4 regions of the Neobacillus sp. DHD-1R genome follow, and region 2 is predicted to be linked to each of the others. Evidence: a T-box and tRNA genes for the amino acid it is inferred to sense, from the RefSeq annotation. Region 2 holds a T-box; the other regions hold tRNA genes.
The links. The T-box of region 2 lies ahead of serS (serine--tRNA ligase). A T-box ahead of a tRNA ligase gene usually reads a tRNA of that ligase, here a tRNA-Ser.

Region 1: it encodes a tRNA-Ser, which carries the amino acid that the T-box ahead of serS (serine--tRNA ligase) is inferred to sense. The anticodon was not compared.
Region 3: it encodes a tRNA-Ser, which carries the amino acid that the T-box ahead of serS (serine--tRNA ligase) is inferred to sense. The anticodon was not compared.
Region 4: it encodes a tRNA-Ser, which carries the amino acid that the T-box ahead of serS (serine--tRNA ligase) is inferred to sense. The anticodon was not compared.

The regions. Positions count from the first base shown of each region.
Region 1 is NZ_CM173232.1:4,750,243-4,757,248, forward strand. Features, by position in the region: gene AC3ANL_RS23445 (LacI family DNA-binding transcriptional regulator) at 1-608, opposite strand, end outside; gene AC3ANL_RS23450 (MFS transporter) at 775-2,061, opposite strand; gene AC3ANL_RS23455 (sugar kinase) at 2,063-3,022, opposite strand; gene AC3ANL_RS23460 (sugar phosphate isomerase/epimerase family protein) at 3,010-3,792, opposite strand; tRNA gene AC3ANL_RS23465 (tRNA-Ile) at 3,995-4,068, opposite strand; tRNA gene AC3ANL_RS23470 (tRNA-Gly) at 4,079-4,152, opposite strand; tRNA gene AC3ANL_RS23475 (tRNA-Gln) at 4,167-4,238, opposite strand; tRNA gene AC3ANL_RS23480 (tRNA-His) at 4,252-4,327, opposite strand; tRNA gene AC3ANL_RS23485 (tRNA-Asp) at 4,373-4,449, opposite strand; tRNA gene AC3ANL_RS23490 (tRNA-Met) at 4,453-4,526, opposite strand; tRNA gene AC3ANL_RS23495 (tRNA-Ser) at 4,695-4,787, opposite strand; tRNA gene AC3ANL_RS23500 (tRNA-Met) at 4,807-4,883, opposite strand; tRNA gene AC3ANL_RS23505 (tRNA-Pro) at 4,913-4,989, opposite strand; tRNA gene AC3ANL_RS23510 (tRNA-Arg) at 4,996-5,069, opposite strand; tRNA gene AC3ANL_RS23515 (tRNA-Val) at 5,089-5,164, opposite strand; tRNA gene AC3ANL_RS23520 (tRNA-Glu) at 5,168-5,242, opposite strand; rRNA gene rrf (5S ribosomal RNA) at 5,284-5,400, opposite strand; rRNA gene AC3ANL_RS23530 (23S ribosomal RNA) at 5,602-7,006, opposite strand, start outside.
Region 2 is NZ_CM173232.1:5,386,772-5,393,777, forward strand. Features, by position in the region: gene AC3ANL_RS26610 (glycosyl hydrolase family 18 protein) at 1-827, shown strand, start outside; gene AC3ANL_RS26615 (deoxynucleoside kinase) at 1,118-1,768, shown strand; gene AC3ANL_RS26620 (deoxynucleoside kinase) at 1,783-2,478, shown strand; tRNA gene AC3ANL_RS26625 (tRNA-Ser) at 2,849-2,941, opposite strand; gene serS (serine--tRNA ligase) at 3,230-4,510, opposite strand; T-box leader at 4,553-4,773, opposite strand; gene pdxT (pyridoxal 5'-phosphate synthase glutaminase subunit PdxT) at 4,837-5,427, opposite strand; gene pdxS (pyridoxal 5'-phosphate synthase lyase subunit PdxS) at 5,429-6,310, opposite strand; gene AC3ANL_RS26645 (serine hydrolase) at 6,477-7,006, opposite strand, start outside.
Region 3 is NZ_CM173232.1:3,207,151-3,214,156, reverse strand. Features, by position in the region: rRNA gene AC3ANL_RS15615 (23S ribosomal RNA) at 1-788, shown strand, start outside; rRNA gene rrf (5S ribosomal RNA) at 990-1,106, shown strand; tRNA gene AC3ANL_RS15605 (tRNA-Val) at 1,117-1,192, shown strand; tRNA gene AC3ANL_RS15600 (tRNA-Thr) at 1,214-1,289, shown strand; tRNA gene AC3ANL_RS15595 (tRNA-Leu) at 1,312-1,396, shown strand; tRNA gene AC3ANL_RS15590 (tRNA-Gly) at 1,406-1,480, shown strand; tRNA gene AC3ANL_RS15585 (tRNA-Leu) at 1,486-1,574, shown strand; tRNA gene AC3ANL_RS15580 (tRNA-Arg) at 1,592-1,665, shown strand; tRNA gene AC3ANL_RS15575 (tRNA-Pro) at 1,672-1,748, shown strand; tRNA gene AC3ANL_RS15570 (tRNA-Ala) at 1,767-1,842, shown strand; tRNA gene AC3ANL_RS15565 (tRNA-Met) at 1,865-1,938, shown strand; tRNA gene AC3ANL_RS15560 (tRNA-Ser) at 1,968-2,060, shown strand; tRNA gene AC3ANL_RS15555 (tRNA-Tyr) at 2,083-2,167, shown strand; tRNA gene AC3ANL_RS15550 (tRNA-Trp) at 2,173-2,246, shown strand; tRNA gene AC3ANL_RS15545 (tRNA-Leu) at 2,300-2,381, shown strand; gene AC3ANL_RS15540 (general stress protein) at 2,653-3,084, shown strand; gene AC3ANL_RS15535 (hemerythrin domain-containing protein) at 3,415-3,918, opposite strand; gene ccpN (transcriptional regulator CcpN) at 4,222-4,863, shown strand; gene AC3ANL_RS15525 (pyruvate, water dikinase regulatory protein) at 4,881-5,696, shown strand; gene ppdK (pyruvate, phosphate dikinase) at 5,700-7,006, shown strand, end outside.
Region 4 is NZ_CM173232.1:4,096,965-4,103,970, forward strand. Features, by position in the region: gene glgA (glycogen synthase GlgA) at 1-89, opposite strand, end outside; gene AC3ANL_RS20205 (GlgC family sugar phosphate nucleotidyltransferase) at 86-1,120, opposite strand; gene AC3ANL_RS20210 (glucose-1-phosphate adenylyltransferase) at 1,180-2,325, opposite strand; gene glgB (1,4-alpha-glucan branching protein GlgB) at 2,273-4,216, opposite strand; tRNA gene AC3ANL_RS20220 (tRNA-Glu) at 5,337-5,408, opposite strand; tRNA gene AC3ANL_RS20225 (tRNA-Ser) at 5,419-5,509, opposite strand; tRNA gene AC3ANL_RS20230 (tRNA-Asn) at 5,516-5,590, opposite strand; tRNA gene AC3ANL_RS20235 (tRNA-Ile) at 5,604-5,680, opposite strand; tRNA gene AC3ANL_RS20240 (tRNA-Gly) at 5,688-5,761, opposite strand; tRNA gene AC3ANL_RS20245 (tRNA-His) at 5,779-5,854, opposite strand; tRNA gene AC3ANL_RS20250 (tRNA-Phe) at 5,883-5,958, opposite strand; tRNA gene AC3ANL_RS20255 (tRNA-Asp) at 6,068-6,144, opposite strand; tRNA gene AC3ANL_RS20260 (tRNA-Met) at 6,148-6,221, opposite strand; tRNA gene AC3ANL_RS20265 (tRNA-Ser) at 6,240-6,332, opposite strand; tRNA gene AC3ANL_RS20270 (tRNA-Ile) at 6,352-6,428, opposite strand; tRNA gene AC3ANL_RS20275 (tRNA-Met) at 6,451-6,527, opposite strand; tRNA gene AC3ANL_RS20280 (tRNA-Ala) at 6,546-6,621, opposite strand; tRNA gene AC3ANL_RS20285 (tRNA-Pro) at 6,640-6,716, opposite strand; tRNA gene AC3ANL_RS20290 (tRNA-Arg) at 6,723-6,796, opposite strand; tRNA gene AC3ANL_RS20295 (tRNA-Leu) at 6,815-6,903, opposite strand; tRNA gene AC3ANL_RS20300 (tRNA-Gly) at 6,908-6,982, opposite strand.

The sequences.
Region 1 (7,006 bases), 640 kb from region 2:
TTCTTGTATCCCTCAAATCTAGCTTTCCGTGTACTAACTGTAAGCGGCTGAACTGCAAAAGCTATTTGTTTGTGTCCCTTAGCCACAAAACTCTGAATGGCCTTATACGTTGCCTCTTGATTATCCGTTACAATAGAAAACGCCTCAAGTTCTTCCACTTTCCTGTCCACAAATACAACCGGATAGTCCTGCCTAATCAAACTCTGATACAGAAGGTTATTTTGTCCTGTTGGAAATATAATCAGACCATCCACCTGTTTGGCCCGAAGCATTTCAATATATTTCTTTTCCTTTTCCGGGTCGTCATCGGCATTACACAAAATCGCGTGCAAGTCATGTTCATTACAGAAATCCTCAATAGCCCTGCTAACCTCTGTGGAAAAATAATGCATGATGTTTGCGACAATAATTCCTACCATAGAGGTTCGCTTTTGCTTTAGACTTCTCGCTATATAATTAGGATGATACCCTAGTACATCTATCGCTTCCTCAATTTTTTGTTTCGTCTTTTCGCTCATATATTCAAATCGTTTATTTAAAAATTGGGATACCGTACTTTTTGATACACCTGCAGCTTTTGCCACATCAGCCATCGTCACTTTTTCCATTTCAATCTTCCTCACTCATTAACAGTCGATGACTACATTTTAGCCTCAAAACGATTTTATTACCAGTTTCACAAGAAAAAGAGGATAACAGTAGTATTATTGCTACCGTTATCCTCTAATTTACTAGTACTTCTTTTTACTGTCTTTTGCTTCAAAACTCTAACATTTAGGCAGTGATTTTCATATCTGATGATTGACGTTTACTATCTTTTTTTGCTGCCTTTACCGCCCAAATTGTTAAAATAGCGGATAGGAATAATGACCCTGCCATGAAGATATAAGATGCACCGAATCCACCTGTCGAATCATTTAAGTAACCTACGATATAGGCACCGACAAATGAACCTAATGCACCCATACTGTTAATAAGGGCCATTGCGCCCCCAGCAACATTTCGAGGAAGAATCTCAGGAATGATTGCAAAAAATGGACCATAAGGCGCATACATAGCACCACCGGCAATAACTAATAGGATAAACGAAATCCAAAAATGTTGTGTTCCAATCGCATAAGAAGCATAAAATGCGACCGCACCAATTAATAGGAATGGCCAAACAAATGCATTTCGATTCAATGTTTTATCAGAGAAATAAGAAGCCACTAACATAAGAACAATTGCTAAAATATAAGGAACAGAAGACAACCAGCCTGTTTTCACAATATCCATATTTGGAGCGGCTTTAATAATCGAAGGAAGCCACATCACAAACCCATAAACCCCAATGCTCCAGAGGAAATATTGCGCACTTAACAGAATAACTGGTTTTGATTTAAAGGCTTCGCCGTAATTTTTTACAGGTTTAATACCTTCTTGTTCTTTTGCTAATTGGTTTTCAAACTCATTCTTTTCTTGTTCAGTTAACCATTTTGCATCCCTTGGTTTGTCATTTACAACTTTCCACCAAATAAATGCCCAAATCACAGCAGGAATACCTTCAGCAATAAACATCCATCTCCAGCCCACTGAGTTCACTAAATAACCAGACACAATCGACATCCATAATACCGTTGCCGGGTTACCTAAAATTAAGAACGTATTCGCACGAGAACGCTCTGCTTTCGTAAACCAGTTACTTAAAAGTACTAGCATGGACGGCATAACGGCACTCTCCACGACTCCAAGTGCAAAGCGTATCACAAATAATAATTTAATATTCGTAATCATACCTGTGAAAGAAGCTAATAACCCCCAAGCAATCAATGACCAGAAAATTAGTACTTTAGCGCTCTTTTTCTCGGCAAATGCCGCACCAGGCACTTGGAAAAAGAAATATCCTAAGAAGAATAGCGAACCAAGTAAAGATGAAGTTCCTGCAGTAATGTGAAGATCCTCAGCTAATCCAGAAGCCGCACCAAATCCATAGTTGGCCCGGTCAAGGTAAGCAAGACTGTAAGTAATAAAAGCAATAGGAATAAGACGCAGCCAGCGCTTTTTTGTCATTGTTTGTATCATCTCAATTCACTCCCTGTAAATTTATTTCAATATAATTTAAAAGCTTTTCTTTTGTTGGGTATCCATCGTTGTCCCCTGGTGCTTGAACCGCCAAGGAACCAATTGCATTCCCTCTTAAGACAGCCTCTTGGACCGAAAGCCCTTCCATTAATCCACTGATGACACCAACAGCAAAGCCATCACCAGCGCCAACCGTATCAACGACTTTTTCCGCTTTAATGCCGGAAACTGTTCCTTCTTCTTTCGTTGTTTTATAAAATGCCCCGGCCTCACCAAGCTTAATCACTACCAGCTTAACGCCTTTTGTAAGGTAAAAGGATGCTATATCACGGGGCTCTTTGTAGCCAGTCAAAAGCTGTCCCTCTGTAATGCCAGGCAAGACAGTATCTGCTTGGAATGCAGCTTCATTAATGTGGTTTATCATTTCTTGTTGTGATTCCCAAAGACTAGGACGTAAATTTGGGTCAAACGAAACAGTTCGGCCGCTTTTTTTCATAAATGCTAGTGCATGTTTTGAAAAATCTCTTACTTGCTCAGAAAGGGCCAAAGGAATCCCCGTCATATGCATATGCTTTGCCTCTAGAAAATACTTTTCATTAAAATCGTCTACACTCATGTGACTTGCAGCTGACCCTTTTCGGAAATATTGGACCTCGGGATCTCCTTTCAACACCCTTGATTTCATTTGAAATCCAGTTGGATAATTTTCATCAACCAAGACATGATCAATGTTGACGTTTTCATTTTTGAGTCTATCAATTATAAACTTGCCAAAAGCATCGTTTCCTACTTTACTAGCCCAGCCAGACCGTAGACCCAGTCTTGAAAGGCCAATTGCAACATTGGTTTCTGCCCCAGCAAGCTCACGGGTAAATTGACTGACTTCATGCAAGGGTCCTGGCTGATTGGCGATAAACATGGCCATTGCTTCGCCAAAGGTAACTACATCTAGCTGTTGCACGTTGTTAACGCCTCGCTTTCCTTAACCAAATCATTAATCATTTTAATAAAATCCTTTGTTTTCTTGTTCGGCACGATTGGAAATTCCAGTGCTTTCATAATGTCACCCGGTAAGCTCCTCATTACTTTCTTCCAGCTGTGTTCACCTTCAGATTGAAGTGGCACTGTAACGAAGGTATCATTCTTTACCTCCACCTGTTTTAAATGAAGATACACGACATAGGGAGCCAGCTTACTCAATGCTTCCTCAACATCCTGACCGGAATAATACCAGTTCCCAGCATCAAAGGTCATTTTAACCGAAACATCCTGTTCGACAACGCTTTCAAAAAATGCTTGTAACTGACTGATATTTCCTCCGTGTATTGTTTGGTCGTTTTCGACCAGTAATTGAATTTCAGGCTTTTGCTTTAGAAAAGCAGCAAGTTCAGTAACACTGGATTCTCCTTTTTGAAAATATCCGAGTGAAACCTTTATCCACTTGGCACCAAGCAAGACTCCTTCTTTAAAAATTTCACTTAATTGCTCTTCATTTAGCTGGTGGTTCTCTTTCCAGCATTCAATCGGAGCAGAATAAACAGTGAAGAGTCCAAATTTATCTATTTCACTTTTTATTTTATCGAGCTGCAGATTCTCATTCGGCAACAATTCACGACGAATTTCTAACCCATAGGCTCCCGCCTGAGCGATCAGCTCAACATAGGATGCTTGCCCATTTTCTAATACTGCCTTCCTATCAAAAGCATTTAACGGGACAATCACTTTTTTCATAACGAAGATCCTTTCTATGATGAACATTTATTATAAAACGGTTTAGTAAATCGGTTTAGTAAATCGATTTATTGATATTATAAACCCAATGAAAGCGTTTTTGCAATAGAATTTTATAAAAAATTCTAAGTAAAATAAAAAAAGGTGACTGATTCCCGTGTTAATGCACACGGTACCAATCACCTACAATATTTTTTTCAGATGGGCCTAAATGGACTCGAACCATCGACCTCACGCTTATCAGGCGTGCGCTCTAACCAGCTGAGCTATAGGCCCATATTCATTATGGAGCGGGTGATGGGAATCGAACCCACTACATCAGCTTGGAAGGCTGAGGTTTTACCAGTAAACTACACCCGCAATATATAAAAAGGCTGGGCTAGCTGGATTTGAACCAACGCATGTCGCAGTCAAAGTGCGATGCCTTACCGCTTGGCTATAGCCCAATAATAATAAAAATGGGGCGGCTGATGGGAATCGAACCCACGAATGCCTGAACCACAATCAGGTGCGTTAACCACTTCGCCACAACCGCCAAAATCTATATATATTAATAGTAGGAAACCTACTTGGAATAAAATGGCGGTCCGGACGGGACTCGAACCCGCGACCTCCTGCGTGACAGGCAGGCATTCTAACCAACTGAACTACCGGACCAAATTGCGGGGGCAGGATTTGAACCTGCGACCTTCGGGTTATGAGCCCGACGAGCTACCAGACTGCTCCACCCCGCGACAATAAAAAATATTTAGTTTGAAGCATGCTCCATATTTCGTTAATGACCGCCCCGATTTCGGAAAGCATAGCCAAGAAGCAGCTCAATCGTTGCGCTGTAGAGTAATCGAAGAAGCATATTCGAACGTGCTCCACCCCGCGACAATAAAAAACAATAAAAAATATTATGGAGGAGGAAGAGGGATTCGAACCCCCGCGCGGTATGACCCGCCTGTCGGTTTTCAAGACCGATCCCTTCAGCCAGACTTGGGTATTCCTCCATTATTAAAATAAACCATTTGGTAGCGGCGGAGGGGATCGAACCCCCGACCTTACGGGTATGAACCGTACGCTCTAGCCAGCTGAGCTACACCGCCAAACACACATATTATAACAATACTTCGACTGGTCGGGAAGACAGGATTCGAACCTGCGACCCCTTGGTCCCAAACCAAGTGCTCTACCAAGCTGAGCTACTTCCCGTAAAAATGCGCCCTGAGAGATTCGAACTCCCGACCTTTTGATTCGTAGTCAAACACTCTATCCAGCTGAGCTAAGGGCGCAAAATTACTAAATAGTAAATGGTGGAGGATGACGGGATCGAACCGCCGACCCTCTGCTTGTAAGGCAGATGCTCTCCCAGCTGAGCTAATCCTCCAAATGGTGACCCCTACGGGACTCGAACCCGTGTTACCTCCGTGAAAGGGAGGTGTCTTAACCGCTTGACCAAGGGGCCGGTATTCATTTTTGACAAAATAATAGCCCCAAAGGGGCAGTGCCTGGCAACGTCCTACTCTCACAGGGACGCGTGTCCCAACTACCATCGGCGCTGAGAAGCTTAACTTCCGTGTTCGGTATGGGAACGGGTGTGACCTTCTCGCCTTAATTACCAGACTATAAAATTAGAGAGATCATTCTCTCAAAACTAGATAATGCAGAAGAAGTGGTAAAACTCAAGTTCGCTTTAAAAATTGTCCAGCTGCGGCTCCTAACTTCTCGGCCGTTTCGATCCGTCCCTTCAAATCCAAAACCAGGATTTGCAGTGCCGGCTCTCCAACGTCTGTCGAAGTTGACCAGTCGCCTTCGCTTTTCTATTTGGTTAAGTCCTCGAACGATTAGTATCAGTCAGCTCCACATGTCGCCACGCTTCCACCTCTGACCTATCAACCTGATCATCTTTCAGGGTTCTTACTAGCTTGACGCTATGGGAAATCTCATCTTGAGGGGGGCTTCATGCTTAGATGCTTTCAGCACTTATCCCGTCCGCACATAGCTACCCAGCGATGCCTTTGGCAAGACAACTGGTACACCAGCGGTGCGTCCATCCCGGTCCTCTCGTACTAAGGACAGCTCCTCTCAAATTTCCTGCGCCCACGACGGATAGGGACCGAACTGTCTCACGACGTTCTGAACCCAGCTCGCGTACCGCTTTAATGGGCGAACAGCCCAACCCTTGGGACCGACTACAGCCCCAGGATGCGATGAGCCGACATCGAGGTGCCAAACCTCCCCGTCGATGTGGACTCTTGGGGGAGATAAGCCTGTTATCCCCGGGGTAGCTTTTATCCGTTGAGCGATGGCCCTTCCATGCGGAACCACCGGATCACTAAGCCCGACTTTCGTCCCTGCTCGACTTGTAGGTCTCGCAGTCAAGCTCCCTTGTGCCTTTACACTCTACGAATGATTTCCAACCATTCTGAGGGAACCTTTGGGCGCCTCCGTTACTCTTTAGGAGGCGACCGCCCCAGTCAAACTGCCCACCTGACACTGTCTCCCACCCCGATCAGGGGTGCGGGTTAGAATTTCAATACAGCCAGGGTAGTATCCCACCGACGCCTCCACCGAAGCTAGCGCTCCGGCTTCTCAGGCTCCTACCTATCCTGTACAAGCTGTACCAAAATTCAATATCAGGCTACAGTAAAGCTCCACGGGGTCTTTCCGTCCTGTCGCGGGTAACCTGCATCTTCACAGGTACTATAATTTCACCGAGTCTCTCGTTGAGACAGTGCCCAGATCGTTACGCCTTTCGTGCGGGTCGGAACTTACCCGACAAGGAATTTCGCTACCTTAGGACCGTTATAGTTACGGCCGCCGTTTACTGGGGCTTCGATTCAGAGCTTCGCTTGCGCTAACCCCTCCTCTTAACCTTCCAGCACCGGGCAGGCGTCAGCCCCTATACTTCGCCTTGCGGCTTCGCAGAGACCTGTGTTTTTGCTAAACAGTCGCCTGGGCCTATTCACTGCGGCTCTTCGAGGCTATTCACCCCAAAGAGCACCCCTTCTCCCGAAGTTACGGGGTCATTTTGCCGAGTTCCTTAACGAGAGTTCTCTCGCTCACCTTAGGATTCTCTCCTCGCCTACCTGTGTCGGTTTGCGGTACGGGCACCTTTTATCTCGCTAGAGGCTTTTCTTGGCAGTGTGGAATCAGGAACTTCGGTACTAAATTTCCCTCGCTGTCACAGCTCAGCCTTCACGGTAAGCGGATTTTCCTACTTACCAGC
Region 2 (7,006 bases):
CTGCCATTGCAAGAGCCAATCGAAATGTCCTAATGATGGTTATTAACAATCAAGAAAATGATCAATTTAGCGATGAACTCGGACGGATCCTATTAAACGATATCGCCATTCAGAATAAATTTATCAATAATATCGTGGCAACTGCAAAAAAGTATGGATTTCGTGATATCCACTTTGACTTTGAGTTTATCCGTCCAGCCGACCGTGAGGCCTACAATAACTTTTTACGGAAGGCAAAGCAACGGTTTAAAAGTGAAGGCTGGCTTATGTCAACCGCACTTGCTCCAAAAACAAGCGCAACCCAACAAGGAAAATGGTATGAGGGCCATGATTATAAAACCCATGGGGAAATCTCGGACTTTGTTGTCATTATGACATACGAATGGGGGTATAGCGGCGGCCCGGCGATGGCCGTATCACCCATTAATTCCGTTAGAGATGTTTTGGAATATGCGATCACCGAGATGCCTTCGAATAAAATTTTGATGGGTCAAAATCTCTATGGATATGATTGGACCCTTCCATTTGTTCAAGGGACAGTCGCAAAAGCGGTGAGTCCGCAGCAAGCCATCCAGCTTGCGGCCACTCATCATGTTCCGATTCAATATGATTCAAAGGCACAAGCTCCATTTTTCAAATATACGGCTGCCGATGGCAAGCAGCATGAGGTCTGGTTTGAAGATGCCCGCTCCATCCAAGCAAAATTCGACTTAATTAAAGAGCTGAAGCTTAGAGGAATGAGCTATTGGAAACTTGGATTGTCCTTTCCGCAAAACTGGCTGTTAATCGTGGACAATTTTAATGTAACCAAAAGAAGTTCTACTTAATAAAACGACAAACGGACAAATGTCATAGGTAAAAATATTTATTCAACAAAAACTGCCGTTTTTCGGCAGTTTTTTCATATATTTGACATAAAACTTACTTGTTCTAAATTTTCCATGTCCCTTCCTGCAACGATTGTGATAAAATAATTTTTGTGTCTAAAAGAAAAGCGGAAGTGCCCTGGTCAGCGGCGTATGGCCTGGAGCTGGACAATTCCTAAGTTATAAATAAATTATCTGGTTCAAACTGGTTAATCATAGAAGTGCAGGCAGTTGGAGAAGGAGGACTTGCAATGGGGGATACACCCTTTATTACCGTTGAAGGGCCGATTGGTGTAGGAAAAACATCTCTCGCAAAAGCCATTTCAAAACAGTTTAATTTTGCCTTACTAAAAGAGATTGTTGATGAAAATCCATTTTTAGGGAAATTCTATGACAATATAGAGGAATGGAGTTTTCAAACAGAAATGTTTTTCCTATGCAATCGATATAAGCAACTAGGGGATATCAATACCCATTACTTAAGCCAGGATCAATCTGTTGTTGCAGACTATCATATTCTAAAAAATTTGATTTTTGCCGAGCGGACTTTAAGCGTTGAAGAATACCAAAAATACTTAAAGATTTATCAAATTCTGACTGAAGATATGCCGAAGCCTAATGTCATCATTTATTTGAATGCAAGCTTAGATACCCTATTGAAAAGAATCAGAATTAGAGGGCGTGAAGTAGAGAAAAATATTAGCCCCCTATATCTAGAACAACTATCGATTGACTATGAAAATACCTTAGCGACCTTTGAAAAGGAACATCCAGAAATCCCTGTTCTCCGTTTTAGCGGCGATGAGTTGGATTTTGTAAAAAGCGAGCAGGATTTGAATTATATTTTTCAAAAGTTATCAACTTCTTTAAAAGAGAACAGCTGGTCAAACAACATATTATAGAACGGGGGATGTAAGTGAGTATCGTTATAGGTGGTATGATTGGTCTCGGAAAAACAAGTGTTGCTGATACATTAAATGCACACTTTAAAAATAAAGGCATTGAAAGTAAAGTGTTTTACGAAGCGGTGGATGATAATCCGATTCTCCCCCTTTACTACGAACTGACACCAGAAGAGTTGGATGCAAGAAGAATCCCTTTTCTCTTACAGTTATTTTTCCTAAACAAACGTTTTAAAACGGTGAAAGAATGCATCAATTGGCGTGAACCGATTTACACCATTCAAGACCGTTCCATTTATGAAGACTGGTATTTTGCTTATGTAAATAAAAACCTAGGCAGAATCTCCAACTTGGAATTTAAAATTTACGAAGACCTTGTTGATAATATGTTGGAAGAACTGAATGAACTTCCAAAAAAGGCGCCAGATATTATGGTTTACTTAAAAGGATCCTTTGATACGGTCATTGATCGTATTATGGCTCGCGGCAGAAGCTTTGAAATCAACCCTGAACTGAAAGAGTACTACTTTGAAGTATGGAAGGGCTATGATGAGTGGGTCATGAATCAATATACAGCTAGTGAAGTGTTAGTCATTGATATGGACAACACAGACGTGGTTAAAAGTAAGGCCGATGCCCTAAACGTTTGCCGTGCTGTGGAAGAGAAGTTAAATAATATTCTAAAAATAGAAAAAGCACATATTGGTTAATCCAATATGTGCTTTCTTTTTATAAGATAAGAAAGTATAAAAATCTCCGAAAATTGTCCAGCTCCAGCGCCCTATCGGCTAGTGTCCTTCGCTCTCCGCCCTACGATAAGTCAAGCACGAATGCGCCTCCGGCTCTTCTTGTTTCCTTTATCTCAGTTGGAGCGCTCCATAAGGAAGGCATCGGCAGCATTGGCACCGCACGAAGGGAAAGCGTAAGCTTTTCCGAGGAGGCCATACGCCGCTGACCAGGGCGCTTCCGCTTTTCTTATAGATGGCAGTCCCGGGGTTTTGAATAACAGGCAAAAAAAAGCCGTTACAAATGTAACGAGCTTTCTATCTCCAGTATTTTATGCGCGATTGTTTTAGTTTATGGAGGAGGAAGAGGGATTCGAACCCCCGCGCGGTATGACCCGCCTGTCGGTTTTCAAGACCGATCCCTTCAGCCAGACTTGGGTATTCCTCCGTATCGACAAGTGATAATATATCATATATTTCATACTGCGTCAACCAATCTTTTTAAAAATTCCGGACAAAAAATTATTTCGTCCGGAATTTTATTTTTTTACTATATAAGAGTTTATAAGTTTTGGCTTCGAGAATTGTCTAGCTCCAGCGCCCTAGCGGCTAGTGTCCTTCGCTCTCCGCCCTACGATAAGTCAAGCACGAATGCGCCTCCGGCTCTTCGTGTTTCCTTTATCTCAGTTGGAGCGCTCCAGGCCATACGCCGCTGATCAGGGCGCTTGCGCTTTTCTTACAATGGTTTGATAACTTCACGATTGCCCATATACGGACGCAGCGCCGTTGGGATGACGACACTGCCGTCTTCCTGCTGGTTATTTTCTAAAATTGCGGCGACAGTGCGGCCAATCGCAAGGCCAGATCCATTCAATGTATGAACATGCTCTGGTTTCGATTTTGGATCACGACGGAAGCGAATATTGGCTCGTCTCGCTTGGAAGGACTCAAAATTACTGCAAGAAGAAATCTCGCGGTACGTGCCATAGCTTGGCAGCCAAACTTCAAGATCATATTTCTTCGCAGCCGTAAAGCCAAGATCGCCCGTACACATGCTTAACACACGGTAAGGCAGTTCAAGAATCTGTAAGACCCTCTCCGCATCATGAGTTAGTTTTTCAAGCTCCTCATAAGAATCCTCTGGCTTCACAAACTTAACAAGCTCGACTTTATTGAATTGATGCTGACGAATTAATCCTCTTGTATCACGTCCTGCAGAGCCTGCCTCAGACCGGAAGCATGCACTATAAGCCGCAAAGCGAATGGGAAGATCAGCACCGCTCAAAATTTCATCACGGTGATAGTTGGTTACAGGCACCTCAGCCGTAGGAATAAGGAAATAATCTTCATTTCCAACTAAAAAGGCATCTTCTTCAAACTTCGGTAATTGCCCTGTACCTGTCATACTTGTGCGATTTACTAAATATGGCGGTAAAATTTCGGTGTAGCCATGCTCCTCCACATGAAGGTCAAGCATGAAACTGATCAAGGCACGTTCTAAGCGAGCACCAAGACCCTTATAAAAGACAAAGCGGCTGCCGGTAACCTTTCCAGCCCGTTCAAAATCAAGGATTCCTAGTTCAGTGGCAAGATCCCAGTGCGGCTTTGCCTCATAATTAAATTCACGAACCTGACCCCATTTTCTGATTTCCACATTATCGTCTTCTGTTTCCCCAATAGGTACACTTTCATGCGGAATGTTTGGAATACTTAATAATAACTGTTCTAAGGTCTCTTCTACCCCGCGCAGTTCGTCATCAAGCGTCTTAATTTGGTCGCCAACCTCACGCATTTCAGTAATCAAATGATCAGCATCCTGCTTTTCACGCTTTAATGCCGCTACTTGCTGGGAAACTTCATTTTTTCTGCTCTTTAACTTTTCTGTCTCAACGATTAACTCTCGTCTTTTCAAATCTAGGTCCTCAAATTGTCCTAAAGCAGATAAATCCTCACCGCGGTGCTGCAGCTTTTCTTTTACTTCTGCAAAATTAGCTCGTAAAACTTTAATATCTAGCATTTTTTTGCACTCCTTTTAAAAAAAAATAAACTCCCGCCCCTAAACAGGGACGAGAGTTACTCGCGATACCACCCTGGTTGACAGCCAAAACTGTCCACCTCAAAAAATGTAACGGTCTCTACCGAAAGTACTTACTTACCTCATGGAGGTGTTCCATACCTTGCTCGAGGAGGGATTCACAAGTATCACACACCGATTCACACCATCCATCGGCTCTCTTTAAGAGTGAATTTCTTGTTACTTGTTCCTCTCATTGCTTTATCATTATGGATTTGCTTTATAATTTACTATAATTATTAACCAAATGCAACCATATTATCCGTACTTTACACAAGTTGTTCTGCTTTTGCTTCCTTCACCATCTCGACAAAGTAAGCGGTAATGGCATGGTTTTCGGTTAATTCCGGGTGGAATGAGCAGCCCAGAAATTGTCCTTCCCGTGCGGCGACAATGCGGTCATTATGCTTGGACAAAATTTCTACATTCTCACCAGCTTCAACGATGTGCGGCGCACGAATAAATACCGCTGGAAAGCTTTCAGCTATATCTTTAATCGCAAGGTCAGCCTCAAAGCTATCAACTTGACGGCCAAAGGAATTACGTTCCACCTTAATGTCCATCACACCAATATGTGACTCATTATAGCCGACCAGTTGTTTTGCCAAGAGAATAAGACCTGCACATGTGCCAAACATTGGTTTTCCTGCGGCCGCAAATGCCTTTAGCGCATCCATAAAATCATATTTGTCAATTAAGCGGCGCATTGCAGTGCTCTCGCCTCCAGGAAGAATAAGACCATCAAGATCTTCTAATTCTTCTTTGTGTTTAACAGCAACTGCCTCAACACCACATGCTTCTAAGGAGTTAATATGTTCACGGACAGCTCCCTGCAAAGCGAGTACGCCGATTTTAATCATTTTACCATCCACGCTCCTGCATACGATCTTGAGGTGCTAGTGATGAGATTTCAATCCCCTTCATTGGTGTTCCAAGATCCTTAGAAAGTTCAGCGATCAATTTATAATCTTGGAAATGGGTTGTTGCCTCCACAATTGCTCTAGCAAATTTAGCAGGGTTTTCTGATTTAAAAATTCCAGAACCAACAAATACACCATCTGCTCCTAATTGCATCATAAGCGCTGCATCAGCAGGTGTTGCTACACCGCCGGCGGCAAAATTAACGACTGGCAAACGGCCTAGACGCTTAATTTCAAGCAGCAATTCGTATGGTGCGCCAAGTAATTTTGCTTCTGTCATTAACTCGTCCTCTTGCATGCCTGCCACTTTACGGACCTGAGCATTTACCTTACGCATATGACGGACAGCCTCGACGATATTTCCTGTTCCTGGCTCCCCTTTTGTACGAAGCATAGAAGCACCTTCACCGATCCTGCGTGCAGCCTCACCGAGGTCACGGCAGCCACATACGAACGGTACAGTATATTCTTTTTTATTTAAATGATACTCCTCATCAGCTGGAGTTAATACTTCACTCTCATCGATATAGTCGACACCCATAGCTTCAAGCACACGTGCCTCTACAATATGACCAATTCTTGCCTTAGCCATCACGGGGATTGAAACAGCCTTTAGTACCTCTTCAACAATTCTTGGATCAGCCATTCTTGCGACGCCGCCAGCTGCACGGATATCAGAAGGAACACGCTCTAATGCCATTACCGCTACAGCGCCGGCTTCCTCCGCAATTCTTGCTTGTTCAGCATTAACAACGTCCATAATGACGCCGCCTTTTTGCATTTCTGCCATACCACGTTTTACAATTTCAGTACCAGTTTTCATTTGTTAAAATCCCCCTTTATTTTAATATTAAGAAAAATGTCTATAGGAAAAATCCCATGCGATCAATCGGAATTATTTTACCATAGAATCATTAAAGCAACAAAAAAGGATTCCTGTCAAGACAAGAATCCTTCCTTTTTCATATGGTAAAATTTAACAGATGTGATTAGAACCAACCTTTAACTGTTGTTGAAATCCCGTGCCAAACATCTCCGAAGAAATTGCCAATACCACGCATCATTAACACGAACCAGTTGGCTTTTTCTACATTTTGAGCAGCAACCACGTCTACCTGTGCCTTTTTCTGACCTTCTTCTGTTAAGAAGCTAACCTTTTCCCCATTTTTTGGTTCTAGTTTCAAATAACCAACCTTTTCACCTTTTTTAATAGGGGCTGTTAACTCACCATTTTTATTGACTTTCTTTTTATCAAGGACAAGGACTGGTTTATAGTTTTTCTTTTCACCATTAAGGATAACCATATTAATAGCAGATTTGGTATAAATCTTTACTTGGTCCTCTTTGCCCTTAATAACAGGCAAGGCTTTATGACCTTTTACTTGATAATGTTTTGGAACAAGTTCTTCGTTCGTATAATTACTGAACGCATAATCCATCATTTTTCTTGTTTCATCAAAGCGGGCTTTATAACCGCCTTTACCGCTGGCATCCTTGGCATTTTGAACGACGGTAATAA
Region 3 (7,006 bases), 2.2 Mb from region 2:
CAGGATAGGTAGGAGCCTGAGAAGCCGGAGCGCTAGCTTCGGTGGAGGCGTCGGTGGGATACTACCCTGGCTGTATTGAAATTCTAACCCGCACCCCTGATCGGGGTGGGAGACAGTGTCAGGTGGGCAGTTTGACTGGGGCGGTCGCCTCCTAAAGAGTAACGGAGGCGCCCAAAGGTTCCCTCAGAATGGTTGGAAATCATTCGTAGAGTGTAAAGGCACAAGGGAGCTTGACTGCGAGACCTACAAGTCGAGCAGGGACGAAAGTCGGGCTTAGTGATCCGGTGGTTCCGCATGGAAGGGCCATCGCTCAACGGATAAAAGCTACCCCGGGGATAACAGGCTTATCTCCCCCAAGAGTCCACATCGACGGGGAGGTTTGGCACCTCGATGTCGGCTCATCGCATCCTGGGGCTGTAGTCGGTCCCAAGGGTTGGGCTGTTCGCCCATTAAAGCGGTACGCGAGCTGGGTTCAGAACGTCGTGAGACAGTTCGGTCCCTATCCGTCGTGGGCGCAGGAAATTTGAGAGGAGCTGTCCTTAGTACGAGAGGACCGGGATGGACGCACCGCTGGTGTACCAGTTGTCTTGCCAAAGGCATCGCTGGGTAGCTATGTGCGGACGGGATAAGTGCTGAAAGCATCTAAGCATGAAGCCCCCCTCAAGATGAGATTTCCCATAGCGTCAAGCTAGTAAGAACCCTGAAAGATGATCAGGTTGATAGGTCAGAGGTGGAAGCGTGGCGACATGTGGAGCTGACTGATACTAATCGTTCGAGGACTTAACCAAATAGAAAAGCGGAGGCGACTGGTCAACTTCGACAGACGTTGGAGAGCCGGCACTGCAAATCCTGATTTTGGATTTGAAGGGACGGATCGAAACGGCCGAGAAGTTAGGAGCCGCAGCTGGACAATTTTTAAAGCGAACTTAAGTTTTACCACTTCTTCTGAATTATCTAGTTTTGAGAGAACGATCTCTCTAATTTTATAGTCTGGTAATTAAGGCGAGAAGGTCACACCCGTTCCCATACCGAACACGGAAGTTAAGCTTCTCAGCGCCGATGGTAGTTGGGACACGCGTCCCTGTGAGAGTAGGACGTTGCCAGGCTGTTATTTATGGAGGATTAGCTCAGCTGGGAGAGCATCTGCCTTACAAGCAGAGGGTCGGCGGTTCGATCCCGTCATCCTCCACCATACTATATTTTCAATCAATATGCCGGGGTAGCTCAATTGGTAGAGCAACTGACTTGTAATCAGTAGGTTGGGGGTTCAAGTCCTCTCGCCGGCACCATGCTTTTTACTTAATTGAATATGCGGGTGTGGCGGAATTGGCAGACGCACCAGACTTAGGATCTGGCGCCGCAAGGCGTGGGGGTTCGACTCCCTTCACCCGCACCAAAGTTTTTTGCGGAAGTAGTTCAGTGGTAGAACATCACCTTGCCAAGGTGGGGGTCGCGGGTTCGAATCCCGTCTTCCGCTCCAATAGTGCCGGGGTGGCGGAACTGGCAGACGCACAGGACTTAAAATCCTGCGGTAGGTGACTACCGTACCGGTTCGATTCCGGTCCTCGGCACCATTACAATAAATTTATATGCGCCCTTAGCTCAGCTGGATAGAGTGTTTGACTACGAATCAAAAGGTCGGGAGTTCGAATCTCTCAGGGCGCATTTTTACGGGAAGTAGCTCAGCTTGGTAGAGCACTTGGTTTGGGACCAAGGGGTCGCAGGTTCGAATCCTGTCTTCCCGACCATTCAATTCATGCCATTATGGGGTCTTAGCTCAGCTGGGAGAGCGCCTGCTTTGCACGCAGGAGGTCAGGGGTTCGATCCCCCTAGACTCCACCAAACATTTTAAAATTTATTTTATGGCGGTGTAGCTCAGCTGGCTAGAGCGTACGGTTCATACCCGTAAGGTCGGGGGTTCGATCCCCTCCGCCGCTACTTAAACACAATTAACCTTTTTATAAAATGGAGGAATACCCAAGTCTGGCTGAAGGGATCGGTCTTGAAAACCGACAGGCGGGTCATACCGCGCGGGGGTTCGAATCCCTCTTCCTCCTCCAGTTTTAATTCTCTTTTATATGTGGAGGGGTAGCGAAGTGGCTAAACGCGGCGGACTGTAAATCCGCTCCCTCCGGGTTCGGCGGTTCGAATCCGTCCCCCTCCACCACAAATAGGGGCATAGTTTAAAGGTAGAACAAAGGTCTCCAAAACCTTTGGTGTGGGTTCGATTCCTGCTGCCCCTGCCAAATTTTTTCTTCATAAATTCCTGATTGTACTATGGGATTTTTATTTAATATTTGCCGATGTGGCGGAATTGGCAGACGCGCACGACTCAAAATCGTGTTCCGTGAGGAGTGTCGGTTCGACCCCGACCATCGGTATCAAATAATTCGAAATAGAAAACAGACTTTAACTATTATGTTGGAGTCTGTTTTATTTTTATATGCCCGATGAGTGGTGCAAAAGTATACATTTCCCCAAGAATGTATCAGTACGAGTTGAAGTGAATATTATCAATTAGCTGATCCTCTCTGCGATAAGCTGGAAGTTGACTAAATTAAAGATTAATGATCATTTTCTAGAATTTTGCATGATTGAAATTTTCCTGAGAGGGAATTTAATTAGTACATCATGTAAAGGAGATAATCGCTCATGGAAAAACGAATCATAGGTGTTTATGAAACTGAAAAACAGGCACAGACAGCGGTAGAGGATTTACATAGGAAGGGCTACAACTTTGAGCAGATCTCTATTCTAGCAAAAAATATCGAAGGATTGGAATCGAATGGTGACCAAGTGAAACTTAAAGAAACGGAAGGAATCATTGCAGGGGCAACGGCTGGTGGAATAATCGGATTGGCTGGTTTTTTCGTAGGAATGAGTGCCCTAGCACTTCCTGGCATCGGTCCAATAATAGCGGCAGGTCCGTTATTATTAACCCTGGGTGGAGCTGTATCTGGTGCTGCTGCCAAAGCCGGCGGTTTAACCGGGGCCTTACAGGAGATTGGATTGGATGAAGAAGAAGCTCGCCAATATGAAGAAGATGTGAAAAAAGGGAAAATTCTCATCGTAGTCGCAGAATAATTCCGAAATAAAGGATGCTTAGTCATTTATACGTTTGGTAATAAAACAATAATTATTATAAGAAGTTCAATAAATTGTTCTCTCTGATGGATTCAATACATTATTCTAAATAATTGTGTTAACTATTGATGTTTTAATATTTTTAAAAATATCAGATTTTAAAATATCCTGTTCCTTGAGGAGTGTCGGTTCGACCCCGGCCACCGGTATCAGGGAATTGTTACAAAAAGGCTTTCAACTAATATGTTGAAGGCCTTTTTGTTTTTTTTAAGTCGCCTTCGCTTGAAGGAAAAGGCCCAACCTATCGTAGTTTGGGCTTGGAATAAATTGCTATTCTGAAACCTTTTGGAAAACAATTTCTTTTTCAGCTTCCGTAAACATCCGCTCTGCCATTGGGTAAAGGACCTGTTCTTCTTTCATGAAATGCTGTAAAAGAATATTGACCGCATTATTAATAAGATTTGCATTTTTAATCATGTCATCTATTGAACTTTCTTTAGGGGTTTTAGTATTTATAAAAAATTCATTGATCAATTCTCTTGCCTGTTCGTGTTCAGCTTCCATTACAGCTATTGGACCTCCATGTTGGCCAATGTATTTTTCCATCATCCGAAATAAGATATCTTCTTCACGGACTGAATGAAACTCTAGGTTTCTGAAAAACTCTTTTACTTCCTGAATTAATTGTTCAAAAGCAGTACCTTGCTCGTCCTCAACTTTATTACATAAGGAAATTAAAAGTTCCATATTGTTTCTTAATGGGTGATGTTCACTTATTAATTTATTTAAGCCCTCGGAAAGGGCAGTTGGACCCTTACCAAATAATCCTTGCATATCAAAATCTCCTCTCGAATTTTACTCTTTTAAGTATATAAAAAAGATGGAATTTATATTGTGATTCAAATCACTATAAAATTTAAACATAATTTTTATAAAAGAAACAAAATCCCGTCTCATGCAACGGGATTTTGTTTGTTTATATAATTCAGAATATTAAAATTTTAATTAATTGTGATGTTTTATTCAAATTATTGTACCGATTTAATATTAAATGTTATATACTATATACAAATAAGTATAACACATTTATAATAAATACATAGAATATAACATATTAAGGTGATTAAGGGGGTGGTAATGATTAAACTTACCAAGCGTCAGGACGAAATCCTGGATATTGTTAAAGAAAATGGACCGATAACGGGGAAAGAGATTGCAGAAAAGCTTTCACTATCACGAGCAGCGTTAAGACCTGATCTTGCCATCTTAACTATGTCAGGAAATTTAGATGCGAGACCAAGAGTAGGATATTTTTATAATGAAAAATTTCCTAATAAGCATCAAGCGGAAAAATACCTTCATCAGAAGGTCAATGATTATAAGGCCCTTCCAATTGTGGTGGGAAAATCAACCTCGGTTTATGATGCAATTGTTCAGTTATTTTTAGAGGATGTTGGAACACTTTACGCTGTTGATGCTGACGGCCATTTAACAGGGGTGATTTCTAGAAAGGATTTGCTCAGAGCATCACTAGGAAATCAAAATCTTCATGATCTGCCTGTAAGTGTCATAATGACGAGAATGCCGAATATCATCACGATTAATCCAGAAGAAACTTTGCTTGAAGCTGCAAAAAAAATGATTCACAACCACATTGACTCTTTACCGGTTGTAAAGAATGTGGACGGGCAAACAAATACATATTTGCTAGTGGGTCGCATTACGAAAACAACGATAACACGAGCATATTTAGAAATTATGGATGAAAAATCAAACTAAGAGGAGTGGCTGAAATTTTGGTAAAGAAAGAAGTTGTCTATGTGGTATCTGACTCAGTAGGGGAAACGGCTGAGTTTGTTGTAAAAGCAGTGGCAACACAATTTAATGGCGGCCATGTTGATATTCGCCGTAATTCTTATGTGGATGACCTTGAAGATATTGAAGATGTCATCTTGTTAGCCAAAGACGCTCATTCGATTATTGCTTATACGATTGTTATTCCAGCATTAAAAGAATATCTAGATCGAAGAGCTGCTGAAGAAGGAATTTTGGCAGTAGATTTACTAAGTCCGTTGATGAATGCTTTTACCACTAAATTTAATAAGGTGCCCCATCACCAACCTGGTTTGATGCGAAAACTGGATGAAGAATACTTCCGAAAAATTGAAGCGATTGAATTTGCCGTTAAATATGATGATGGACGCGACCCAAGAGGAATTACCAAGGCTGACATCGTTTTAATTGGTGTATCTCGGACCTCGAAGACACCACTATCGATGTACTTAGCCCATAAACGCTTTAAGGTAGCCAATGTTCCTTTAGTTCCTGAGGTACAGCCGCCAGACGAATTGTTTCAAATACCAAGAAAGAATTGCATTGGATTAATCATTTCTCCTGATAAATTAAATGAAATTCGTAAGGAGCGTCTGAAAGCATTGGGGCTAGCTTCACAGGCCAATTATGCCAGCTTTGAGCGGATTTTAAAAGAATTAGATCATGCTGAAAAAATTATGAAAAGAGTTGGCTGTCCTGTCATTGATGTATCAAATAAGGCAGTAGAAGAAACGGCCGGCTTAATTTTAGAAGTGTTAAAAAAAGAGAGGAGCTTTTAAACTATGGATAAATTTGTGTACTTATTTCATGAGGGTAATAGTAATATGAGAGATTTACTTGGAGGAAAAGGGGCAAATCTAGCAGAAATGACACGTATCGGTCTGCCAGTCCCATATGGATTCACCATCACTACCCAAGCTTGCAATGCTTACTATGAAACTAGTAAAACCATTCCAGCCATAGTAGAAAAACAAACCTTAGAAGCCCTGACCCGTTTAGAAGAAAAGATGGGTAAAAAATTAGGCGATCCGCAAAATCCATTGCTGGTTTCCGTTCGTTCCGGTTCCGTTTTTTCCATGCCTGGTATGATGGATACCATTTTGAACCTAGGAATGAATGATGAAACAGTTGTGGGTATGGCTAAATTAACGAATAATCCTCGGTTCTCTTATGATTCTTACCGCCGTTTTATTCAAATGTTTAGTAATGTGGTCCTTGAAATTGATACCTACTATTTTGAACAATTTTTAGAAGAAACTCGCGAACATAAGGGTTATTCCTCTGACCCTGAAATGACATCAGAAGACTGGAAGGAAGTTATAGTTGGTTATAAAGGAATTGTTAAAAAACATACAAGAAAAGATTTTCCACAAGATCCAAAAGAACAGCTGTTCCTTGCTATAAATGCTGTATTCAATTCTTGGAACAATCAACGTGCAATCGTTTACCGCCGGCTTAATAAAATTCCTGATCACTTAGGGACTGCCGTTAATATTCAAAGTATGGTCTTCGGTAATATGGGAAATGATTCTGGTACGGGTGTAGCCTTCACTAGAAATCCTTCAACAGGTGAGCATGTCCTTTATGGGGAATATTTAATCAATGCCCAAGGGGAAGATGTGGTTGCGGGAATTCGCACTCCGCAGCCGATTGCTACTTTGAAGGACGAAATGCCAAGTGTTTACAAACAATTTTCTGATACATGCAAACGACTTGAGCAGCATTATAAAGAGATGCAGGATATTGAGTTCACCGTAGAACGTGGAAAGCTTTTTATCCTTCAAACACGAAATGGGAAGCGCACGGCACAAGCAGCTATTCGAATTGCTGTTGAAATGGTGGAAGAGGGAATTATTGATAAGAAGACCGCATTATTGCGTGTCGATCCAGATCAATTGAATCAATTATTGCATCGCCGTATTGATGATAAATTTACAAAGAAAATTTTAGCTAAAGGCCTGCCAGCATCACCAGGGGCGGCAACCGGTCAGGTTGTTTTTGATGCAGATGAAGCCGAAAGTTTAAGCAATGATGGTAAAAAAGTAATCCTTGTAAGACCGGAGACAACTCCAGACGATATTCATGGTAT
Region 4 (7,006 bases), 1.3 Mb from region 2:
AATTCTTTTGGAAGGGAACCAGCCACATCGGCAAGTCCCCCAGATTTTGCAAATGGTCCACATTCTGAAACAGCAAATAATATTTTCACGAGTTCATCAACGCTCCTTGTTTCGTTCCTTTACGAATGACATAAGGAGCACGAGCAGTTCCCGTCAGACGAATTCCTGCTTCCACCTTTACATCTTTGTCTAAAATAACAGAATCTAAATAGCAATTCTCTTCTATTTGACACTTTTGCATAATAATACAGTTCTTAATGACGGCCCCTTTACCAATTTTCACTCCCCGAGAGACAATACTATTTTCCACCTTACCACTGATTAAGCAGCCATTAGCAATCATGGAATTTTGTACAAAGGATTCTTTTAGATACTTGGTTGGAGGTTCATCCTTTACCTTCGTAAAGATTGGCTGATCTTTTAAAAATAATTGTTTCCATATATCGGGATCGAGCAATTTCATACTAGTTGAAAAATAATTTTCAATCGAATCTATCATCATGGCATAGCCATTGTAGTCATAGTGACATTTTAAATATGGGTTATGAATATCTGTTACAACGTCTTGCATACAGGTATAGCCTGTTTCATGCCTTGTTTCAATTAGCTTTATCAACAAGGAAGTTTTAATTAAATACATTTCCATTGAGCGTCCATCCTGGTGATGGATTTCAGTAATATCACAGGCTTCCTGACTATGCCAGTTTAAGATTGGCCTAAAATTCATATTAAATATCGTATAACAATTAGCGATTATCGCATACTCTTGGGTACTACGATAAAAGTAGTCCATATTAGCAGCAAAATGTTCAAACGAACCAATTTTATTGCCGTCGTTATCAACAATTGGTGATGGAAAAAAGAAAAGTCCATCCCGCTTTCGATTTAGATCCCAGTTTTTTCCTGAACCCAGGTGATCCATTAAGGAGCGATACTGCATTTTTGGAAAAATAGCCACACTCCGAATTCCTGAATTCACCATATTTGATAAAACAAAATCGATAATTCTGTACCGCCCGCCAAAAGGCAGTGCCGCCAATGACCGATGTATTAATAGATCTTCTAAGTCTTCATGATAGGTCGTGGCATCTATGACACCTAGTAGGTTTTTCAATCCGATTCCCCCTGTTATTCTATTAAAATAGCTTGATTCATTGCTACAATTCTTCAGCTATTATTCTAAAATGCTGGAAATAGCCCGCCCAGCATTTCTTCCGTTACGAGAATAATTTCATCATCAAAAGAACGAATCACTGTTCCATCTGGAATCGTTACATCAGGTGGAACAATTGCTTTTTCAATCAAACAATTTTCGCCAATGGTGGCATCCGGCATAATTACCGATTCTTTGACGATACTTTTCTTTCCGACAGATACACCCTGAAATAAAACCGATTTATCGATCTTACCTTCAATAGTACAACCTTCATTAATCAGCGACTCTTTTACAATGGCCTCTGGAGATAGATACTGCGGGGGCTGATTAGGATTAACAGAATAAATTCTCCAGTCATGTTCAAACAAATCTAGCTCACATTTCTCATCTAATAAATCCATATTTGCTTCCCATAGACTTTGAACTGTGCCAACATCTTTCCAGTATCCTTTAAACGGATAAGCAAATAATTTCTTCTTTTCTTCCAAAAGCAATGGGATGACATCTTTGCCGAAATCATGGCTAGAGCTAGGATTCCGTTCATCCATTTCTAAATATTCTTTCAATATATTCCAACTAAAAATATAAATGCCCATCGATGCAAGATTATTTTTTGGATTACTCGGTTTTTCATCAAATTCGGTAATTCTCATATCCTCATTTGTATTCATAATGCCAAACCGACTCGCTTCAACCCATGGTACTTCTATTAACGAAATCGTAACATCTGCTCTTTTTTCAATATGATACTCCAGCATACTCTCGTAATTCATTTTGTATATATGGTCACCTGAAAGAATCAATACATATTCTGGTTGATATTGCTTCAAATAATTTAAGTTTTGATAGATGGCACTAGCAGTTCCAGTGTACCATTTCACTTCCGATGACTCACTGTACGGGGGGAGAACGGTTACTCCACCATCTTTACGGTCGAGATCCCACGCACTGCCAATTCCAATATAGGAATTCAAAAGGAGGGGCTGGTACTGTGTTAGCACCCCTACTGTATCAATTCCTGAATTCGCACAATTGCTCAATGTAAAGTCGATAATTCGGTACTTTCCTCCAAAAGGAACTGCTGGTTTCGCTAAATCCCTTGTCAGCGAATTAAGCCTACTTCCTTTCCCTCCTGCTAATAGCATGGCTACGCACTTTTTCTTTCCCATTTCCCTTTCGCTCCTTTCGTTTTTTAACTGGTCGAATGATTTGAAATCCAAACGGAGGAATCGCAATTTCTATTGAAGAAGGTTGATTATGAAAAGGTTCTTCTATCGCCAAAATGATTTTTTTATTTATCATTCCAGATCCGCCGAAATCCTCATGATCACTATTAAAAATTTCCCGATACTCCCCTGCTTTCGGAACACCGATTTTATAAACTGGATAGGTCACACCCGTGAAATTGCAGACCATGACCAAATGCTCCTCTTCTTTTTTCCCTTTTCGTATGAATGAGAAAATAGATTGACTGCTGTTGTTTACATCGATCCATTCAAACCCCTCATGCAGATGGTCTAATTCATAAAGTGCCTTCGACCGTTTGTAAAGTTTCGTTAATACTTTTACATATGTGTTAATATTGCGGTGCATGTCATATTCCAATAAATTCCAATCTAATTGTTCTTTGTCCTTCCACTCTGAAAACTGTCCTAGTTCAAACCCCATAAATAAAAGTTTCTTACCAGGGTGTGCAAACATATAACCAAGTAACAACCTAAGCTGGGCAAACTTCTCCCAATAATCCCCTGGCATTTTATCTAACAGCGACTTTTTCCCATGGACCACTTCATCATGAGAAAACGGCAGCATGAAGTTTTCTAAAAAGGCATATAAAAGTGAAAAAGTAACCTTTGAATGGACCTTTGCTCTCCCATATGGCGGGGTTTCCATGTATTCAAGCATGTCATTCATCCACCCCATATTCCATTTGTAATCAAAACCAAGACCGCCGTAGCGAACTGGTGTAGTTACTTGAGGGAATTCAGTAGAATCTTCACCAATCATTAAAAAGTGGGGGTCGTATTCATGGACTTCTTCATTTAATTTTTTCAAAAACTGAATTCCAAAAGGGTTTTCGCGCTTTCCGTCCGTGGCATTCGGCCAATAAATAATATTGGCAACCGCATCCATCCGAAATCCATCAATATGGAAATAGTCAATCCAATAGAGGGCATTAGAGATAAGGAAGCTTTGTACCTCACCTTTGCCTAAATCAAAATTAGCGGTTCCCCATATTACATTTTCTCTATCATGAACATAGCTATAGGAGTATATATGTGTTCCATCAAACCGATAGAGACCGTGTGCATCTTTACAAAAATGCCCCGGGACCCAGTCAAGAATGACACCGATTCCTTGCTGATGACACTGATCCACAAAATATCTGAAGTCATCGGGTGTACCATATCTGGACGTCACTGAAAAATAACCAGTTCCTTGATATCCCCATGAAGCATCTAGCGGGTGTTCGACAATCGGTAATATTTCGATATGAGTAAACCCAAGCTCCAATACATATGGTATAAGCTCGGAGGCCAATTCCTTATAGGTTAAATAACTGCCATCCGCCTTCTTTTTCCAAGAACCAAGATGGACCTCATATATAATCGCTGGATCTGATAAAACATTCATTTTCTCTCTTCTGTTTATCCAGTGAAGGTCTTGCCACTCATAATTGTTTAAGGAATAGACAATTGAGGCCGTATGGGGTCTTAATTCCGAGTAAAAAGCAAATGGATCTGCCTTAAGGAGCTTTTCACCAAAATGAGTCATTATTTCATACTTGTAAATGGTTCCTTCTAAGTCTTGATTTATTACTATAATCCAGACTCCCTCTTCATTAACCTTTTGTAGATCATATCCTTCACCATTCCAATTATTAAAATTGCCTACGAGCCTCACCTGTGCGGCATTTGGGGCCCATACACAAAATCGTGTATATACTTGATTGGAATCCTTAAAGATATGAGCGCCAAAAAGCTGATGACTGTGGAAGTAGCTACCTTCATGAAATAAGTGCAGCTGATAATCTGTTGGAAATAAGGTATTCACTGTCATGGCTCTCCTCATCCTCAATGAAAATATGTACTTCTTTGACCAATTATAAATGGTATTGAATCATATGCCTCAGAAAACTTTTTTATCTTTTCTGACAATAAATGAGGTATGTTGTCACCAAAGGACTTTTTCTGACAATTTCCGACACTATACGACCGAATTTTCACCATCAATCGACAGAAAGATATAAAGTTTTTTTGAAAATTTAAGTGATTTTCAAGCAAAAAAATTATTTAAACATTAATAAAATGAACGTCATAAAGTTAAGGGAATTAGCAGAAATGTAAGCGGTACCAACAAGAAACTCAAAATAAACAACGTTGAAAATATTATATTAACATAATGAATAACCAACGGTTGTAAACGCTTTTCTTAAAGGCTTGGCAAGGGGTGCATATAGAACTAATTTGAAGCTGTCTTTAAGGACGAGACAGGGTCTTTGGATCCTCATAATTGATGGGCAGCATCGCTTGTGTGTGTCGATGCTACTGTTTCTGGTTGTGAGTTTAGATGGGAGTAGGTGGCGACCTGGGTATTTCGAAGCGGGGCTTGCAATATTGATTTTGAGGGATAATATGGGTTCTAGGAGACATTAAACAGGCTATTTGGTGCTTGAGTTGTTGATTGCAGCTGCGGCTACGGCAGTGATTTTTGGGAGCCACGGTCGTTTATCAGGGCTATTAGCGACCGGCGGCTGAAATTTTTAGGGGCTCCAGTCGTTTATATGTGCTATTGGCGACCGGCGGCAGTGATTTTTGGGGACTACGGTCGTTTATCAGGGCTATTGGCGACCGGCGGTAGTGATTTTTGGGAGCCACGGTCGTTTATGAGGTCTATTGACGACCCCCGGAGGCAATTTTTTGGGACTACGGTCGTTTATCAGGGCTATTGGCGACCGGCGGCAGTGATTTTTGGGAGCCACGGTCGTTTATCAGGGCTTTTGACGACCCCCAGCGGCGTTATTTTATTGCAATGGTCGTTTATCCAGGACTATTAACGCCTGGCTTCTCTTTTTTAATGTACCCAGTCGTTAATGAGTTCTTATCATTAAAATAAAAACAGCGATAAGATAAATTTGTATAAAAAAAAACTGATAACAGATTGTTATCAGTTCTTTATATGACCCCTACGGGACTCGAACCCGTGTTACCTCCGTGAAAGGGAGGTGTCTTAACCGCTTGACCAAGGGGCCATTTATTTTATGGCGGAGAAGGAGGGATTTGAACCCTCGCGCCGGTCACCCGACCTACACCCTTAGCAGGGGCGCCTCTTCAGCCACTTGAGTACTTCCCCATAATTTGGCTCCGCAGGTAGGACTCGAACCTACGACCGATCGGTTAACAGCCGATAGCTCTACCACTGAGCTACTGCGGAAAAATAATATTTATGGTGGGCCTAAATGGACTCGAACCATCGACCTCACGCTTATCAGGCGTGCGCTCTAACCAGCTGAGCTATAGGCCCAAGAATTTGGAGCGGGTGATGGGAATCGAACCCACTACATCAGCTTGGAAGGCTGAGGTTTTACCAGTAAACTACACCCGCAAAACAATTTTTTATAATGGGGCGGCTGATGGGAATCGAACCCACGAATGCCTGAACCACAATCAGGTGCGTTAACCACTTCGCCACAGCCGCCACAATAAAAAACTATTTAATTGAAAAATGGTGGCTCAGGACGGAATCGAACCGCCGACACAAGGATTTTCAGTCCTTTGCTCTACCGACTGAGCTACTGAGCCAACATATTACTCTTACCTACAAGAAAATTGAGGTAGGACCTTTGCTGCAGAAGCTAATTCAATGATGTGAACAATCTGTTCTACTAACTTAAGCTACTGTGCAATAAAATGGCGGTCTGGACGGGACTCGAACCCGCGACCTCCTGCGTGACAGGCAGGCATTCTAACCAACTGAACTACCAGACCATATTGCGGGGACAGGATTTGAACCTGTGACCTTCGGGTTATGAGCCCGACGAGCTACCAGACTGCTCCACCCCGCGACAATAATAATAAATATATGGAGGAGGAAGAGGGATTCGAACCCCCGCGCGGTATGACCCGCCTGTCGGTTTTCAAGACCGATCCCTTCAGCCAGACTTGGGTATTCCTCCGTGTTAAATATAAAATTACTGGTGGACCTTGTAGGACTCGAACCTACGACCGGACGGTTATGAGCCGTCTGCTCTAACCAGCTGAGCTAAAGGTCCAAGTTGAAGTTCATTTATAAAATGGTAGCGGCGGAGGGGATCGAACCCCCGACCTTACGGGTATGAACCGTACGCTCTAGCCAGCTGAGCTACACCGCCAAATATCAAATTATTTTATGGTGGAGTCTAGGGGGATCGAACCCCTGACCTCCTGCGTGCAAAGCAGGCGCTCTCCCAGCTGAGCTAAGACCCCATAAAGGAATGAATTGAATGGTCGGGAAGACAGGATTCGAACCTGCGACCCCTTGGTCCCAAACCAAGTGCTCTACCAAGCTGAGCTACTTCCCGTAAAAATGCGCCCTGAGAGATTCGAACTCCCGACCTTTTGATTCGTAGTCAAACACTCTATCCAGCTGAGCTAAGGGCGCATATAACTTTATTGTAAATGGTGCCGAGGACCGGAATCGAACCGGTACGGTAGTCACCTACCGCAGGATTTTAAGTCCTGTGCGTCTGCCAGTTCCGCCACCCCGGCATTTTGGAGCGGAAGACGGGATTCGAACCCGCGACCCCCACCTTGGCAAGGTGATGTTCTACCACTGAACTACTTCCGCATTATGTTATTTGCTATTGCAAAA